DNA from 4 places in the Micromonospora sp. NPDC005220 genome. Region 3 is predicted to be linked to each of the others. Evidence: riboswitches for the same ligand, from Rfam matches in the RefSeq annotation. Region 3 holds a riboswitch; each other region holds the start of a gene.
What was found. A riboswitch is a leader RNA that binds a small molecule or an ion and turns the genes downstream of it on or off. The one in region 3 is predicted to bind cyclic di-AMP.
Positions count from the first base shown of each region.

Region 1: another riboswitch for cyclic di-AMP. It lies ahead of ABZU52_RS23875 (hypothetical protein); the one in region 3 lies ahead of ABZU52_RS07440 (NlpC/P60 family protein).
Region 2: another riboswitch for cyclic di-AMP. It lies ahead of ABZU52_RS09680 (C39 family peptidase); the one in region 3 lies ahead of ABZU52_RS07440 (NlpC/P60 family protein).
Region 4: another riboswitch for cyclic di-AMP. It lies ahead of ABZU52_RS16030 (hypothetical protein); the one in region 3 lies ahead of ABZU52_RS07440 (NlpC/P60 family protein).

Region 1 is NZ_JBEXHP010000080.1:1,636-5,610, forward strand. It holds gene ABZU52_RS23855 (STAS domain-containing protein) at 1-12, shown strand, start outside; gene ABZU52_RS23860 (hypothetical protein) at 31-171, opposite strand; gene ABZU52_RS23865 (SRPBCC family protein) at 260-724, shown strand; gene ABZU52_RS23870 (hypothetical protein) at 730-1,215, opposite strand; gene ABZU52_RS23875 (hypothetical protein) at 1,358-2,371, opposite strand; cyclic di-AMP (ydaO/yuaA leader) riboswitch at 2,428-2,559, opposite strand; gene ABZU52_RS23880 (cation diffusion facilitator family transporter) at 2,677-3,594, opposite strand; gene ABZU52_RS23885 (AAA family ATPase) at 3,702-3,975, opposite strand, start outside.
Region 2 is NZ_JBEXHP010000015.1:2,066-6,040, forward strand. It holds gene ABZU52_RS09675 (alpha/beta fold hydrolase) at 1-485, opposite strand, end outside; gene ABZU52_RS09680 (C39 family peptidase) at 622-1,464, opposite strand; cyclic di-AMP (ydaO/yuaA leader) riboswitch at 1,698-1,839, opposite strand; gene ABZU52_RS09685 (hypothetical protein) at 2,124-2,894, opposite strand; gene ABZU52_RS09690 (hypothetical protein) at 3,027-3,446, opposite strand; gene ABZU52_RS09695 (acyltransferase) at 3,539-3,975, opposite strand, start outside.
Region 3 is NZ_JBEXHP010000011.1:832-4,806, forward strand. It holds gene dcd (dCTP deaminase) at 1-488, shown strand, start outside; gene ABZU52_RS07440 (NlpC/P60 family protein) at 556-1,596, opposite strand; cyclic di-AMP (ydaO/yuaA leader) riboswitch at 1,610-1,745, opposite strand; gene ABZU52_RS07445 (peptidoglycan recognition family protein) at 1,981-3,963, shown strand.
Region 4 is NZ_JBEXHP010000036.1:13,033-17,007, reverse strand. It holds gene ABZU52_RS16040 (copper-translocating P-type ATPase) at 1-401, opposite strand, end outside; gene ABZU52_RS16035 (YibE/F family protein) at 761-2,131, shown strand; cyclic di-AMP (ydaO/yuaA leader) riboswitch at 2,298-2,429, shown strand; gene ABZU52_RS16030 (hypothetical protein) at 2,433-3,452, shown strand; gene ABZU52_RS16025 (carbonic anhydrase) at 3,510-3,975, opposite strand, start outside.

The DNA.
Region 1 (3,975 bases), on a different contig from region 3:
CCCGGCGCCTGAGCGCGCCGGACGTCCTCGTCAGAGCTGCTCGTCCAGGCCGTCCAGGTCGATGTCGGTCGCGTCGGTGACCGCCCGGATGGCCGTCACCGACGCGTACCCCGCTGCCAGCAGCGCCACGTCCGTGCCGGGCTGTGCGGCCTGCCCCGGCTCTCGCCGCACCCCGCGCAGCTGCCCGGGCGTCCGTCGGGCGTTGCCAGCCAGACATCGGTACGGGACGATCGGGCGACCAACGACGGCAGGAGACGGTGTGCTCAGCAGCGATACCTTCAGCTACACCGTTCAGGCCCGGTGCTCACCCGCCGAGGCGGCCGCGCTGCTCAGCGACCTGACCCGGCAGGGTGAGCTGCATCCGCTGATCGTCCGGGTCCGCCGGGTGCCGCCCCGGCCCGGCGCCCAGGCCAGCTACACGATCAACGACCGGTTGGCGGCCGGGCCGCTGCGCTTCCGAACCACCTACCAGGCGGACGTGCTGATCAGCGAGGCCGACGAGATCGTCATGGTGGCCCGCCAGTGGCCGGCCACCACGGTGCGCAACCACACCCGTCTGGGCGCCGAGCCGGATGGCCTGGTCCGCATCGACGTGGAGATCACGCTGACCGCGCCGACGCCGCTGTTCCGCTACGCGTTTCGCCAGGCCCGAGCCGCCCACCTGGCCCTCGCCACCCGGCTGGGCGCGGCCCTCGACCGCAGCAACAACCCACCGCCCCCCTGACCGCCTCACGCCGCTGCCGGCCCCCGTGGCCGAGCCCGTCGGCCCCACGGCTTGTAGGTGGAGAGCACCGTCGCGATGATCATCAGGCTGGTCGACACCGCCGGCGCGATGACCAGGTCGGCGCGATCCCGGGCGGGCAGGGCGGCGCCGACCGCTCCGGCGTGGCGCAGGTTCGGGGTGAGCAGGAACAGCACCAGCCCGACCATCACCGTGGTGAGCACGAGCTTGACCAGCACCCAGCGGTAGCGCAGCAGACCCCAGGGGGTGAGCAGCGAACTGGCGACTCCGATCAGCCAGACCAGGACGCTCAGCGGCGCGAACAGCACCGTGCCGACCAGGGTCATGACCGGATAGACCACCCCCGGGTCGGCGCCCCGCTGCACGGCGATGCCGAGGGTGAGCAGCACCAGGTCGGCGCCGAGCCAGCCCAGCGAGGTGACCAGGTGCAGAGTGAGCAGCGCTTTGCGGGTGGCGGGTCGGATCCGAGGCATACCGCGATGCTGCCCGCCGGCTCCGGCCGGGTCGTCCGACGAGCGACGACATCAGGGGTACGCCCGACGACGTAGCCCGGCCCCGGACGCACGTGATGCCTGTGAGTCATCACGATGACTCACAGGCATCACCACGTGTGGGTCAGTAGACCGACAGGTGTACGTGGTTGGTGTGGTCGGTGGACGGGGTGCCCTGCGCCCCGCTGTACGACTTCCACCCGCTGCTGGGCAGCCAGATCTGCCTGTACCAGATCACATAGAGCACGGCGAGTCGGTCCGCGTTGCGGATGAAGTACGCGGCCAGGTTGTTGCCGTAGGTCTTGTCGCCGCCGGTGGCGTTCCCGCCGAAGCCGCCCTTCTGCGCCGCGAAGTCGCAGGCCCGGCCCTTCGGGTGTTCACCGGAGCCGCTGGGGCGGTGGCACGAGACGTACCGGGTGAAGCCCGCCGCCTTGGCCTGGTTGAGCGCGTGCAGGGTGCGCGGGGTGATGCAGCCGTTGGCCGGCGTGGGGTCGTTCACGCTGCACGACTCGGAAGGCCAGGAGCCGTCGGAGTTGCGCGGCGCGGCCGTCGCGTTGGCGGTGGAGGTGCCCCGGTTGGAGCCGGTGTCGGCGGTGGTCTGCGGCTTGGCCGTGGTGGCCACGCTCAGGGCCCGCTCGGCCTGCTCCTTGCGCTTGGCCATCACCGCGACCTGCTTGCGCTGCTCGATGATCTCGCCGTCCAGCGCGACCCGGGTGCGGTTGGCCTTGTCCTTGCTGTTCAGCAGGTCGCGCAGCACCCGGTCCTCGTTGGCGGCCACCGCGTCCAGTGCGGCCGCCCGGTCCATGAAGCCTTCCGGGGTGTTGCTGTTGAGCAACGCCGACATCGCGCCGAGCCGCCCGGTGCGGTACGCCACCTCGGCGATCGCGCCGACCTTGCCGTTGCGCTGGTCGATCTCGCCCTCGATGGTCTTCAGCTGGGTGGCGAGCTGCTGCTGCCGTTGTACGGAGGTGTCCAGGGCGCGTTTCGCGTCCAGGTAGCCCTTGCTGGCCGCCTCGAGTTGGGCGCGCAACGTCGGGGTGCCGCCCTCCTCGTCGGAGTCGGGTGCGGCGGCCCGCAGGCCGGTCGGGGGAGCGGCCGAGGCGGTGCCGGCCGGAAGCGCGACGCCGAGGGCGAACATCGCGACGATCAGGGCCGCCAGTCTGGCGGCGGGCGGTCGTGCTGGTGCCACTGCGCATGTCCTTCCGTCAGCCGCCGACCGGGTTAGCTGACGGGTTCGGGACGGAAGATCCCTACCGCTGACGCGGATACACCCCAGGAACATGGTTCCCCGGTTCGCCCAGTTGGGCGATTAGGCGGCGACCACCACCGGCGCCGGGAGGCGCCGCCTGGTGGAGGCCGGGACCGAGCCTACCGGTGCCAGTGGGGCGGCTGCAGCCGATGTGACGGACGGTGCGGGCGTCGGCACGGTAAATGACGGTGCCGTCACCATTCGATGGAGCCGCACGCTCCGGGGGCGGCCCCGGGCTCGATCTGCAACGTGGCGTGCTCGATGCGGAAGTCGTCGTGCAGGGCGGTACGCGCCGCGGTGAGCACCGCGCCGACCTCCGCGCCGGGTGCCATGGTCAGGTGCGCGGAGGCCACCTCCATGCCCGAGGTGAGCGTCCAGACGTGCAGGTCGTGCACCTCGACGACGCCGGGAACGGCGGCCAGCCGGTCGTGCACGGCGGTCACCTGGAGGTGCTCCGGGGCGGCCTGCACCAGGATGCGGATGGCGGCTCGGGCCAACCGCCAGGTACGCGGCAGGATGAACACGCCGATGGCGACCGCGACCAGAGGGTCCGCCCACCACCAGTCGGTGACGGTGATGAGCAGCGCCGCGCCGATGACGCCGACCGAGCCGAGCAGGTCGCCGAGCACCTCCAGGTAGGCGCCCTGGAGGTTGATGCTCTCCCGGGCCCCGGCGCGGAGCAGGGCGAAGGCGATGATGTTCGCGAGCAGACCGAGCACGGCCACCGCGAGCATCGGGCCGGCGATGACCTGGTGCGGGTCGCCGAAACGGCGGATCGCCTCGATCACCACGTAGATCGCGACGCCGGAGAGCAGGACGGCGTTGGCCAGCGCGGCGAGCACCTCGAGTCGGTAGAGCCCGAAGGTGCGCTGCGGGTCGCCGGTGGCCCGCCGGGTCGCCGTGATCGCGGCGAGCGCCATCCCGATGCCGAGCACGTCGGTGAACATGTGCCCGGCGTCGGAGAGCAGGGCGAGCGAGTTGGTGTGCAGGGCGACCACCGCCTCCACCACCATCAGGGTGGCGAGCAGCCCGAATGCCGCCCAGAGGCGACCTTTGTGCTGCTGTGCGGCATTGGCGACGGACCCGTGGTGGTGGTCATGACCTGCGCCCACGAGAACCACCTTCCGCCGCTGGTCGGGACCCGGTCAAATGTATGCTCACATCGCTATGTGTGCAAGTGTATGGGCTGCGTCTCCCTACCGGGGGCGGTCCGCGCCCGTCAGCCCGTCGGGTCGATCGTGGTGAGCCGCTGGGTGGCCCGGGAGAGCGCCACGTACAGGGTGCGTACCCCGGCACCCGGATCCGCCCGGATCTCGCTCGGGGCGACCAGCACCACCCCGTCGTACTCCATGCCCTTGGCCTCCAGGCTGGTCACCACCTGCAACCTCGGCGCGGCGAGCGCGCCGAGCCAACCGGCGACCTCGTCCCGGCGGGGGACCGGCGTGATCACGCCGACCGTGCCCTCCACCTCGGCCAGCAGGCCGGCGGCGGCC
Region 2 (3,975 bases), on a different contig from region 3:
TTCACCACCGGGTGGTCCGGTGCAACCAGGCCGACCAGTCCGGAGACCCGCAGGTAGCGGCGAGCCGCCTCGGTGCGGCTGGCGAACCAGCTCACCGGGCGGGCGGCGACCTCGGCGGCACGGCTCAGCTCCGCGGCTGTCCACTGTGCCTTGATCCCCAGCCCGACCACCGCGTCCACCGGCATCCCGGCGTCGCGGGCGGCCAGTGCCAGGCCGACGACCCCACCCAGCGAGTGCCCGAGCACGACCAGCCGGTCGTCGGGACCGAGGGCCTGGGTGAGCCGCTGGGCGAAACCCGCGAAAGAGTACGACGGAAGGGGCGGCGCCCAGCCGTGACCGGCGAGGTCCGGTGCCAGCCAGCGCCCGGGCCAGTGCTGTTCGAGGTACGGCGCCCAGGGCAACCACACGTCCCCGGTCGCCCCCATGCCGTGCAACAGCAGCAGAACCGGCCTTCGACCAGCGTGTCCACCCGATTTCTCCACCACGGCCGCAGTCTCCCACGGTTCACGGCCGGGTACGAGAGTCGTCGATGACCGGCGCAGCCCGGCCGCCGCGTACAGAGACGCCGCGGGCGCCGGCCCCTTGTGGGGGACGGCGCCCGCGGCGGTCAGGGTGCCCGGGTCAGGCGGAGTAGCCCCGGCTGGTGATCCAGTTGGCCAGGTCGATCGTGGTGATCCAGTACGACGGGTCGGCCGGGTTCGCCGAGTCGGCGATCCGCACGGTGCGACCGTTGTCCTTGTAGCCCACGACGGCGATGTAGTGACCGCCGCCGTAGGAGTGCCAACCGCCGTCGGTGTCGGTGGCGTCCCCGACGACGTTTGCCACCACGCCCCGGCCGTCGGTGATGGCCTTCACGACGTCGGCCTGGAGGCGGTCCATCTGTGCCGGGCTGGGCGCACCGGGGAACATCCGGGTCTGGTACGGGGAGCCCTTCACCTCGGCGTTGAGCACCCGGGTGGTGTCCTCGGCCGAGTTGGTGCCCATCTCGGTGGTGCCCAGTTCGGCGCCGAGCTCCTCCTGGGTGCGGTCGATGCCGGCGGCGCTGAGCGCGTTGCGGGTGGCCGCCGGGCCGCAGTTGTAGTAGGTGTTCTGCGCCTCGTAGTCGTAGTCGAGCACCTTCGTCGCGGGCGGCTTCGGCGGCGTCGGCTTACGGGTCAGGTCCGGGTTGCTGCTGGCCTTGGCGGCGGGGGACGCGGCGCTGCTGGCTGGGGCGGCGGTGGTCGGCGCGGCGCTGGCCGAGGGGGACGCGTCCCGAACCTCGCTGCGGGCGACGTCGCTGCGCATCTCGGCGACAGTGGTCGCGGTGCGCTGGCCGGCCGGGGCGTCGTCGGCCGTGGTGAGCAGGGCGCCGGTGGTGGTGGCGATCGCGAGGGCTGCGGCGGACGCGGCAACGATCTGGTACGGGCGCTCGGTGGCGAGGCGGCGGAGCTGACGCTTCAGGGTGTGCTTCACGGGGTCCTCCACGGATCGGGGGGAGAGCGGCACACCGGGGCCGGACCGGTATCCGGGCAGGCGCCAGCACGCGGACTGTGGTCCGCGGATGGTGAACCGCTCAGGGGAACGCCCGGCGGGGCCGGGCGGGAAAGGCGATGACCCGGGGGGTCAGCTCACCGTCACTGGACGAATGAGCGGGTGCATCGCCGCGCCGTGGAGGCGAGGGAACAACCGAGGGGTGGAAAGGTGCTGCACGAGGAGTTGACTCCTTCCGACACCGCCTACCGGGTTAGCTGACGGATTCGGGCGGGAAGATCGCCCTACCGCGGGCCGTGGCTCGCGGATTCACCCCGGACTTACTGATGGGTCCCCGGTTCGTTGATCACGATTAAGCGGGTCGATGCGGCGTCGCCTCTTGCGATCGGTTACCGCATCGGACAGGACGACAGTACTGGCGGCTCCGCGCCCTGCCAAGCCAGGTTCACCTGCGTAAACCCTAATCGGCGCGACAATTTCTGCGCGTATTGCCGATGATGTGACTCGATGGGACAACCGGTTACGCCGACGCCTGCGGGCGACAACCGGACAGGCGACAAAAGACGCGACCACAATCGCGGGAACAATGAGGCTGATCGCGTCGGACGTCCGATTCCGCAAACGCGTGACCGGGCTCACATAACAGATCGGGCTCAACCCGCCCGGGCCGGGCGCCACAGCGCCACCACGGCGGGACGCAACGCCCCGGCCATCGCCCGGCGCGCGGGCACCGGGGTCGGGCGCAGCCGGGCCGCCGCCGCGTACGCCTCCTCGTCGAGGGTACGAGCCGACTCGGCGGCCAACTCCGCGTCCCGCCAGGCGGCCCGCTCACGGGCGACGGCCACCTGGTAGTCGGCCAGCCGCGCATCCCGGATCACCCGGCTGATCAGCACCTCCTGCTCGACCGGGTGGCGCCGGGGATCCCAGCCGCGCCGATGCCCGAACACGTCGCCGAGCTGCGCCATGGTCAGGTCGCCCCGCCAGTACGCCGCCATCGCCGCCCGGTGCAGATAGCGTTCCCGGGCGGCGTACTCGGCCGGGGTGTGCGGGGTGTGCGGGGTCGGCAACGCCCCGGCGCCCGCGAAGCGACGCGCGGCGGTGTCCGCCTCGTCGTACCCGGCCCAGGCCCGCTCCAACTGCTCCTGGGCGGTCAGCCAGGCGGCGCGTCGCCGCTTGGCTGTCGTCGCCGCGCCGGCGGCGGCGACGGCGACCTCCTCGGCGTAGCGGCGCCTGTCGGCGGCCTCGGCGGCGGCCGACTCCCGAGCGGTGGGCGCGGCCGGTGGCGGATCGTCGGTGGGCCGGGCCCGTTCGGGGCGGGCGGCCAGCACGGTGAGCAGGCCCAGGGTCAACAGGAACAGCGTCGACCAGATGGCGGCGGCCCGCGGCACCTCGGTCACGAACTGGTAGAAGACAACGGTCTCCATGGTCGGCACCTCGGGGAGAGAGCAGTGCGATGGGGAGCCGCGCCGACCGGCGGGCCACGGCGGGCCACGGGTCGGCGGGTGAGGACGTGGGTGGGTCGACAGGGCGCGGCGACGGGACGGCGTCCCGGTGGCTCAGCGCCGGGGTGGGGCCCGGGAGGCCCGACCGCTCGCACGGTCGACGCGGGGCAACCGGTCGGACTCGGCCGCGCGGACCGGCAGAACGACGTCGGCGATGGTGCCCTGATCGCCGGGGAGCGTCACCGGCGCGTCGACCGACCAGGTCGGAACCGAATCGTCGGCGGCCTCCGGCGGTATCGCCGGGGCCGAGCACGCCACAGCCTGCGCTTCGGCGTGCCGGCAGGATGCCGGCAGCGGCCCGACAGCGACGGAGGCCGGCACCGCGCTCGACGTTGGCACCGGGCTGGTCGGCACGGCGGCCGTGGCCGGCCCTGCGCCGAGCGCCAGGGCCGCGACGACGGCGAGGCTGGTCAGCACCCGCGTCGCCCAGCGCGCCACCCACCACAGCGGACAGGTGAACGCGACCGGAAGCACGTCCCCACGCTACCGTCGCGCCGGCCCGGGCGCACCGATCACGGGCGTGTCGAATCACGCCGCGCCGACCCCGCTGACCAGCGTGGACGATGTCAGCGCGAGTCGACGTACGTTGATCTGCCGTCGGCCTGACCGACCTCGTCCGCAGTCCCGCCGGCCTTGCCTCGGGCGCCGCTCGTAGGCTGTCCCGCCTCGTCGTCGCCGACGGCCCGCGGGCCAGCCGCGCGTTGCCGGGGAACGGGCGCCGGCCGGGCCGGACGGCGCGGCGCGAGCCGGCGCATCATCGGGGTCTCGACGAAGCGGTGCAGCAGCCCCGCGAGGATCAGGTTCGCCACCAGGAAGCCGAGCACCACGGCCGGGCCACGCCAGCCCGCGAAGCCGGTCCCCCAGGCTCCGCTCCAGCGCAGCACGCTCGTCATCACCAGCACGTGCACCAGGTAGAAGGCGAACGACACCTCACCGAGCCAGATCAACGGGCGGGACCGCCACGGCGAACGGCGACCCCGCACGTCCGCGTCCGCGGCGGCGG
Region 3 (3,975 bases):
GCATCGACGTCCGACTCGACCGGCTGTTCCGGGTCTTCAACAACCACCTCTACACCCACATCGATCCCGCCATGCAGCAGGACGACCTGACCTCGGTGGTCGAGGTCCCCGATGGCGAGCCGTTCGTGCTGCACCCGGGGGAGTTCGTGCTCGCCTCGACGCTGGAGGTCATCTCGCTGGGTGACCAACTCGCCGGCCGCCTGGAGGGCAAGAGTTCGCTGGGGCGGCTCGGGCTGCTCACGCACTCCACCGCCGGTTTCATCGACCCGGGCTTCTCCGGTCACGTGACGCTGGAACTCTCAAACGTGGCGAACCTGCCGATCACCCTGTGGCCGGGCATGAAGATCGGGCAGCTCTGCATCTTCCGGCTCTCCTCGCCGGCCGAGCACCCGTACGGCTCGGTGGTCTACGGCTCGCGCTACCAGGGCCAGCGGGGGCCGACCCCGAGCCGCGCCTGGCAGCACTGGCGCACCTGGCCCACCCGCTGAGGCACGACGCAGAGAACGACGAGGGCCCGCCGCGACGGATCGCGGCGGGCCCTGTCGTCACCCGGGGTCAGCCCGGGCGGCCGTAGCTGTGGATCGGGCCGTCGTCGACCTTTTTCATCTTGACCGGTTGACCGGCCTGCGAGGCGTGCACCACCCAGCCGCCACCGACGTACATGCCGACGTGGTGGATGTCGCTGTAGTAGAAGACCAGGTCGCCGGGGCGCAGGTCGCCCCTGCTGACGTTCTTCGTGACGCGGCTCTGCGCGGCGGCGTTGTGCGGCAGCGACACGCCGGCCTTCGCCCAGGCGGCCAGCATGAGGCCGGAGCAGTCGTACGAGTTCGGACCCTCGGCGCCCCAGACGTAGGGCTTGCCGATCTGCGCGCAGGCGAACTTGACAGCGGTGCCCGCGGCGCCGCCGGGGTAGCTACCCGGGCAGGGCGCCGGGCGCAGCGGGCCACCGCCACCGCTGCCGTACACCTTGAGGCGCAGCTTCTGCAGGCGGTCGATCTCTTCGTTGATCTGCTTCTTCTTCGCCGCCAACTGGGCTTCGGTGCGGCTCAGCTGGGCCACCATCTCGTCCAGCGGCGCCTTCTGCGCGGCCAACTGGTCGCGCAGGTCGGCCACCTGGCGTACGTCCTTCTGCTGGTTGTGCGCGAAGCGGTCGAGCATTTCCAGCTGGCCGACCACCTCGCTGGGCGATCGGCTGCCGAGCACCGCGTTGACGGTCGAGACGTTCTCACCCATGTAGGCGCGGACGGCCAGCGCGCTGACCTTGTCCATCGCAGCGTCGACCTGGCGCTCCAGCGGGGTGATGCGGGCGGCCAGCGCGTCGGCCTGCTTGCGCTTCGCGGCGAGGTCGGTGCGGGTGGCGTTGTGCCGTTCGATGATCGGTTCGAGCTTGTTCCAGTCGGCGTCGATCTGGCGCTCGATCTCGGTGACCGACGGGTCGGCGTGGGCCGCCGTGGCACTGCCGGTCAGGACGACGGCGACGCCGGCCAGCGCGGCGAGTGCGGTGGTGAAGCGGTACCAGCGTGGGCGCGGCACGATCGACGACGGGCCGGCTGATGCCGACCGGTCGGACGACGGCCGCGGGGCATGGAGTGCCACCGGGGTTCCGTACTCCTTCTTCCTGACCGCCTACCGGGTTAGCTGACGGGTTCGGGCGGGAAGTCGGCGCCCTACCGCAGTGGCTGCGGATTCACCCCGAGGGACCTGGGTCCCCGGTTCGCTCGGAAACGACTCGGCGGTGTCGGTCCGTTACCGCCCGGGCTGGGCGGAGCTGCTGTCGGGCCGACAAATGACCAGAGTAGAGACGCTTGTTACCGATCCGCAACCCGAACGGCCGTGACACTCCGTACGGGTTGGACGAGGTCACCGACAGTGTGTGAAGAATTCTTTCCACTGACTTCGATAGATGGAAAGGTATTGACCTGACCTCCCGGGCGGCGCGATGGTGACCTGACCGCACTCCGCGAGAATCTAGGGGGTTCGATGCACCATCCAACCCTGTCGGCCGGCTGGCGCGCCCTGCTCGCCGCCACCGTGGTCGCCGCCGCGACCACGGCGCCACTCTCCGTCGGCCCGGCCGCCGCCGCGCCAACCACCGACCGCCAGCAGCAGTACGCCGCCGCGGCCACCGAGTACGGCGTACCGACCGTCGTGCTGCTCGGCGTCTCCTACCTGGAGTCGCGCTGGGACACCAACGCCGGCACACCGAGCACCAGTGGCGGCTACGGCCCGATGCACCTGACCGACGCGCGGCACGTGGCCGCCCTACCCGGGCGCGGTCACCACGACGCCGGTGTCGAGGACCCACGCGGCGACGACTCCCGTCCCGCCCGGCTGCCCGCGCCCCGGCCGGTCGAGGCCCCCGCCCCGCCCACCGCCGCGTTGCAGACCGTGGACGCCGCCGCCACGCTGACCGGCGCCACCCCCGAGGCGCTACGCACCGACGCGGGCCTCAACATCCGGGGTGGGGCCGCGCTGCTGAGCGCGTACCAACGGGATCTGGGCGCGCCGGTGGGCGCGGACACCGACCCGGCCGCCTGGTACGGCGCGGTGGCCCGCTACTCCGGCGCGGACAGCGCCGACGCCGCTGCGGCCTTCGCCGAGGAGGTCTTCACCACCATCGGCGCGGACCAGTCCCGGATGACCGACGACGGTCAGCGGATAACCCTGCCGGCCCGTGCGGTACGGCCCGAGCGTTCCTGGTTGGACCGGCTGGGCCTGCGCCGGCTGGCCCGCCCGGACGGGGTCGAGTGCCCGCGCACCATCTCCTGCGAGTGGATCCCGGCCCCCTACGAGGCGTTCGGCGACGGCGACTACGGCAACCACGACCTCTCCGACCGGCCCGCCCGGCAGAAGATCGAGTACATCGTCATCCACGACACCGAGGCGAGTTGGGCGACCACCCTGCAACTCGTCCAGGACCCGACCTACGTGAGCTGGCACTACTCGCTGCGTTCGGTCGACGGGCACATCGCCCAGCACGTGAAGACCACTGACGTCGGCTGGCACGCCGGCAACTGGTACGTCAACGCGAAGTCGATCGGGCTGGAGCACGAGGGCTTCGCGGCGCAGGGCACCTGGTACACCGAGGCGATGTACCGGACCTCGGCGAAGCTGGTCCGGCACCTGGCGCTGCGGCTGGGCATCCCACTGGACCGCCAGCACATCATCGGCCACGACAACGTGCCCGGCACCGTAGCCTCGACCGTGCGGGGGATGCACTGGGATCCGGGCCCGTACTGGGACTGGTCGCACTACTTCGACCTGCTGCACGCACCCCGACTGGACACCGGCACCCCGGCCACCGGGCTGGTCCGGATCGACCCGGCCTATGCCACCAACCGGCCGGCGTTCACCGACTGCGTCACCGTGGGCGTGCCGTGCGCGCCGCGCGGCTCCTCGGCGGTGGTGCTGCGGAGCGCACCGGCCGCGGACGCGCCGCTGGTCAACGACATCGCGCTGCGCCCGGACGGCACCCCGAACACGATGGCCGTGTCGGACCACGGGGCCCGGGCATCCGCCGGGCAGACATACGCGCTGGCCGGGCGGCAGGGCGACTGGACGGCGATCTGGTATCTCGGGCAGCGGGCCTGGTTCCACAACCCGGCGTCCGCGCCGACCGCCAGCTGGACCGTCGGGGTCGTGGCCACACCGAAGCCCGGCCGGGCCACCATCCCGGTCTACGGACGGGCGTACCCGGAGCAGTCGGCGTACCCGGACGGGGTGCCCTACCAGGCGATCTCGCCGTTGCAGTACACCCTGGCCGCCGGGCAGCGGTACGCCGTCGGCGCGGTGCTGGCCGGCGAGTACTACCGGGCCAGCACGTTCGACGGTTCCTCGCCCGGTGACTGGACGGTGATTCGCGGCAAAAACCGCTACGCGCAGATCCAGTTCGGCCACCGGATCATGTACGTCGACCTCGCCGACGTGCAGCTGTTGCCGTCCCCGGTGGACGCGCCTCGCTGAGAACCACGACGG
Region 4 (3,975 bases), on a different contig from region 3:
GCCTGCCCGATGGCCTTCATCTCCTGCCAGTGCCCGAGCAGCATGATGGTGACCAGCGCGGCCAACTCCCACCAGAAATCCAGGTCGAAGGCGCCGACGCTGGTCGCCAGGGACGCGGTGTAGGCGACGGTGATCGCCATCGCGACCAGCAGCATCATCCCGGGCGCCCGGTCCCGCACCTCCCGGACCGCACCGACCAGGAACGGCCAACCGCCCCACCAGAACACCACCGAGCCGAGCACCGGACCCACCCAGGACCGACCGGGAACGTTTCCGGCCAGGCCCAGCTGATCCGACACGAGATGGCTGGTCAGCACCACCGGGATGGTCAACACCAGGCAGACCCAGAACCGGCGGCGGAACATCGCCGGATCGTGCCCGGCGTGCTTGTCGTGCGGCATGGGTCCGGCGCGGCGCTGGTGGTCGGGGTCGGACGGTGACGAAGCGGGCATGGCTCCAACATGCCGCCCCGGGGACCGCCGCGCGGGCGGTTCGGCCGCGACACTCCGCCACGACCTGCAGCCCCCGGACGGGCTGGCTAGCATCTCCACGATGGCCCTCCGTATGCCGCTGCACAGTCGGGCACTGGCGCCGCCACCACGTGGCGTCGTCGCCGGCCGACCGGGCCGAGCACTGACCGTCCGTGATCAAGCGGTCGTCAGGCAGCGATCCGCCCCGCCATCCGCCGCGTTTCCACCGCAACGGTGAACCGCCCGGCCCGCTGACCCGTACCCCGCACCGGATCGTTGGGAGTCTCGCCTTGGGTTCCGACCACACCCGCCCGGCTCCGTCCGCCCCGCCGAGGGTGCGACGGATCCTCGTCGTGACGGTGGTACCCCTCTTCGTCGCCACCGTGCTCGCCGCGGTGCTGCTCTGGCCGCGCGGCGGGTCACCGCAGACCGATGGCGGCGCGGACGTGCCGCGCTACCCCGGCACCGTCACCCGGGTGGTGAGCGAGCCGTGCCCGCCGGCGCCGTCGGCCCCCGAGGGCACCCCGAGCATCGGCGACGGACGGTGCGGCACTGTCGACGTCCGGGTGGACGACGGGCCGACCGCCGGCCAGCAGGTGCAGACGCCGGTGCCGGACGGACCCGGCGCACCCCGGGTCGAGGTCGGCGACGAGGTCATCCTGGTCGAGCTGGCCGATCCGGTCGATCCCACCACCAGCAACTGGAACATCGCCGAGCACCAGCGCGGCACCCCGATGCTGTGGCTGGCGGTGGTCTTCGCGGCCGCGATCGTGGCGTTCGGTCGGTGGCGGGGTCTGGCCGCGCTCGCCGGGCTGGCCGCCAGCTTCGCCATCCTGCTCACCTTCGTGCTGCCGGGCATCGGCGCCGGCAGGTCACCACTGTTGGTGGCGGTGGTCGGCGCGGCCCTGATCATGTTCGTGGTGCTCTATCTGACGCACGGGGTCACCGCACAGACCTCGGTAGCGGTGCTCGGCACCCTGGGCAGCCTGGTGCTGACCGGCGTGCTGGCCACCATCGCCACGGCCGCGACCCACCTCACCGGCTTCGGCAGCGAGGACGCCACCACCCTGTCGATGTTCCAGGGCGACGTGGACCTGCGCGGTCTGCTGCTCGCCGGGATCATCATCGGCTCGCTCGGGGTGCTCGACGACGTGACGGTCACCCAGGCGGCCACCGTCACCGAGCTGGCGAACGCCAACCCCGGGCTGACCCGCTTGCAGCTCTACCGGGCGGCCACCCGGGTCGGCCGTGCGCACATCGCCTCCACTGTCAACACCATCGTGCTGGCGTACGCGGGCGCGTCACTACCCCTGCTGCTCCTGCTCACCGCCGACTCGCGACCGATCGGGCAGATCCTCACCAGTGAGTTCCTCGCCCAGGAGATCGTCCGCAGCGCGGTCGCCACCCTCGGTCTGATCGCCGCCGTGCCGCTGACCACCGGGCTGGCCGCGGTGGTGACCGCCGCCGGGCGCACCGACGCCACGTCGTCCGTCGACGCTCCCGCCGCGCGCCCCCAGCCGGACCGCACCGAGGCGCTGGCCGCACTCATCGCACCGCGAACGGCCGGCTCCGGCGAGCCGGACCAGCCGCGGGCCGCACCCCCACCCGAGGCCACCGACCGGTGGCCGGAGTCGAACAGGAGCACGGATACGGCATGGTGACACTCCTCAGCGTGACCAGATCGGGCATCCACCCTGAGAACCACGTCACTGGTCACTCAACGTTATGGCGAAATGACGCTTTTGGTCGGCATCCAGGCGTAGCTCAGCCGGTCGACTCTCGGGTAACCTCGCTGCCGGTCACCGATGAAGGCGCGAAGCGGCGCCTGCGGTGCCACCGCCCAATCGCCAACCGGCGAGCCGGGGACCCAGGTACGTGGGGTGAATCCGCGTCAGCGGTAGGGGCCACTTCCGCCCCGAACCCGTCAGCTAACCCGGTCGGCGGTCGACGGAAGGAAACATTGTGACGGCACCCCTACGCCGCTGGTTGACACCCGTGGTGGCCGTGATCGCCGCACTGACCGTGCTCGCCGGGCCCCTCCCGGCACATGCCGCCCCGACGAACCCCACACCGTCCGGGCACGAGGAGGACGGCGAGCCCAAGCTGCTCAACGACGTCATCGAGCAGGCCAACCGCGACTACTCCGCCGCCAAGTCCAAGCTGGACAAATCCAAGAAGCGGCAGAGCGAGTTGGCGGCCGAGGTCGACCGGGCCAACGCCGACCTGGCCGCGCTGGCCCCGCAGGTCGGGCAGATCGCCGCCCAGGCATACCGGACCGGCCGGATCGGCGCGATCGCGATGCTGCTGGAGAGCGACGCCCCCGACTCGTTCGTCCAGCGCGCCGCGGTGCTCGACGAGATGAACATGGTCAACGAGAAGAAGCTCTCCGAGGTCAACGTGGTGAAGGCCCGCGCCGAGCAGGCCAAGCTGGCCCTCGACACGGAGGTTCGGGAGCAGCAGAAGCAGACCGCCCTGATGGCGAAGCGGAAGAGCGAGGCCGACAAGGCCCTCTCCCTCGTCGGCGGTAAGGGCTTCACCGGCGGCCTGGTGGACGCCACCTCCCCGGTCGCGAAGATCGGCCCGGGTCGCACGGCCGACGGCGACTGGAAGCCCCAGTCGTGCAGCGAGAACGACCCCACCACGTCCGGCTGCATCACCCCCCGCACGCTGCACGCGTACAAGGAGGTCAAGCGGGCCGGCTTCAACCGGTTCGTCGGCTGCTACCGCCCCGGCGGGCCGTGGGAGCACCCGAAGGGCCGCGCCTGCGACTGGTCGCTACAGAAGAGCGGCTTCTCTCCGTGGCACAACGAGGACACCCGCACGTACGGCAACAACGTCGCCGCGTTCCTCATCCGTAACGCCGACCGGCTCGGCATCTACTACGTGATCTGGAACCGGCAGATCTGGTTCCCGGCCACCGGCTGGAGTTCGTACAGCGGGCCGTCGAACCACACCGACCACGTCCACATGTCGCTGCTCTGACCCCGCACGATCCCCGTCGAGGGCCGTTCCGCGTGTCGCGGAGCGGCCCTCGTCGCGTCAGACGGTGGCGGCCGCGGCCGAGTCGCTCGACTCGGGCGATCCGGTCCGGGTGTCCGGCGTCGCGAAGCCAGCCGGCACGGCGGCCACCTGGCGCACCGCTCCGGCGGCCAGCCGGTAGGACACCCCCACCACCGCGCACCGACCCTGCGCCACCTCTTCGGCCAGCACCGGGGACTGCCCGAGCAACGTCTCGACGGTCTGTGCGATGTGGATGTCGATGATGCCGTCGATGTCGTCCACACCCTCGGCGTCGGCCCGGCGCAGGCTGGGCAGCACCGCGTCGACCACCGCGCGCAGGTGGCCACCCGGTGCGGTACCGGTCGCGGCGGACTCCCGGGCGGCCTGCACGGCACCGCACGAGTCGTGACCGAGCACCACCACCAGCGGAGTGCCGAGCACGGTCACCGCGTACTCGACGCTGCCGAGCACCTCGGGGCCGGCGGTGTGCCCGGCCGTACGAACC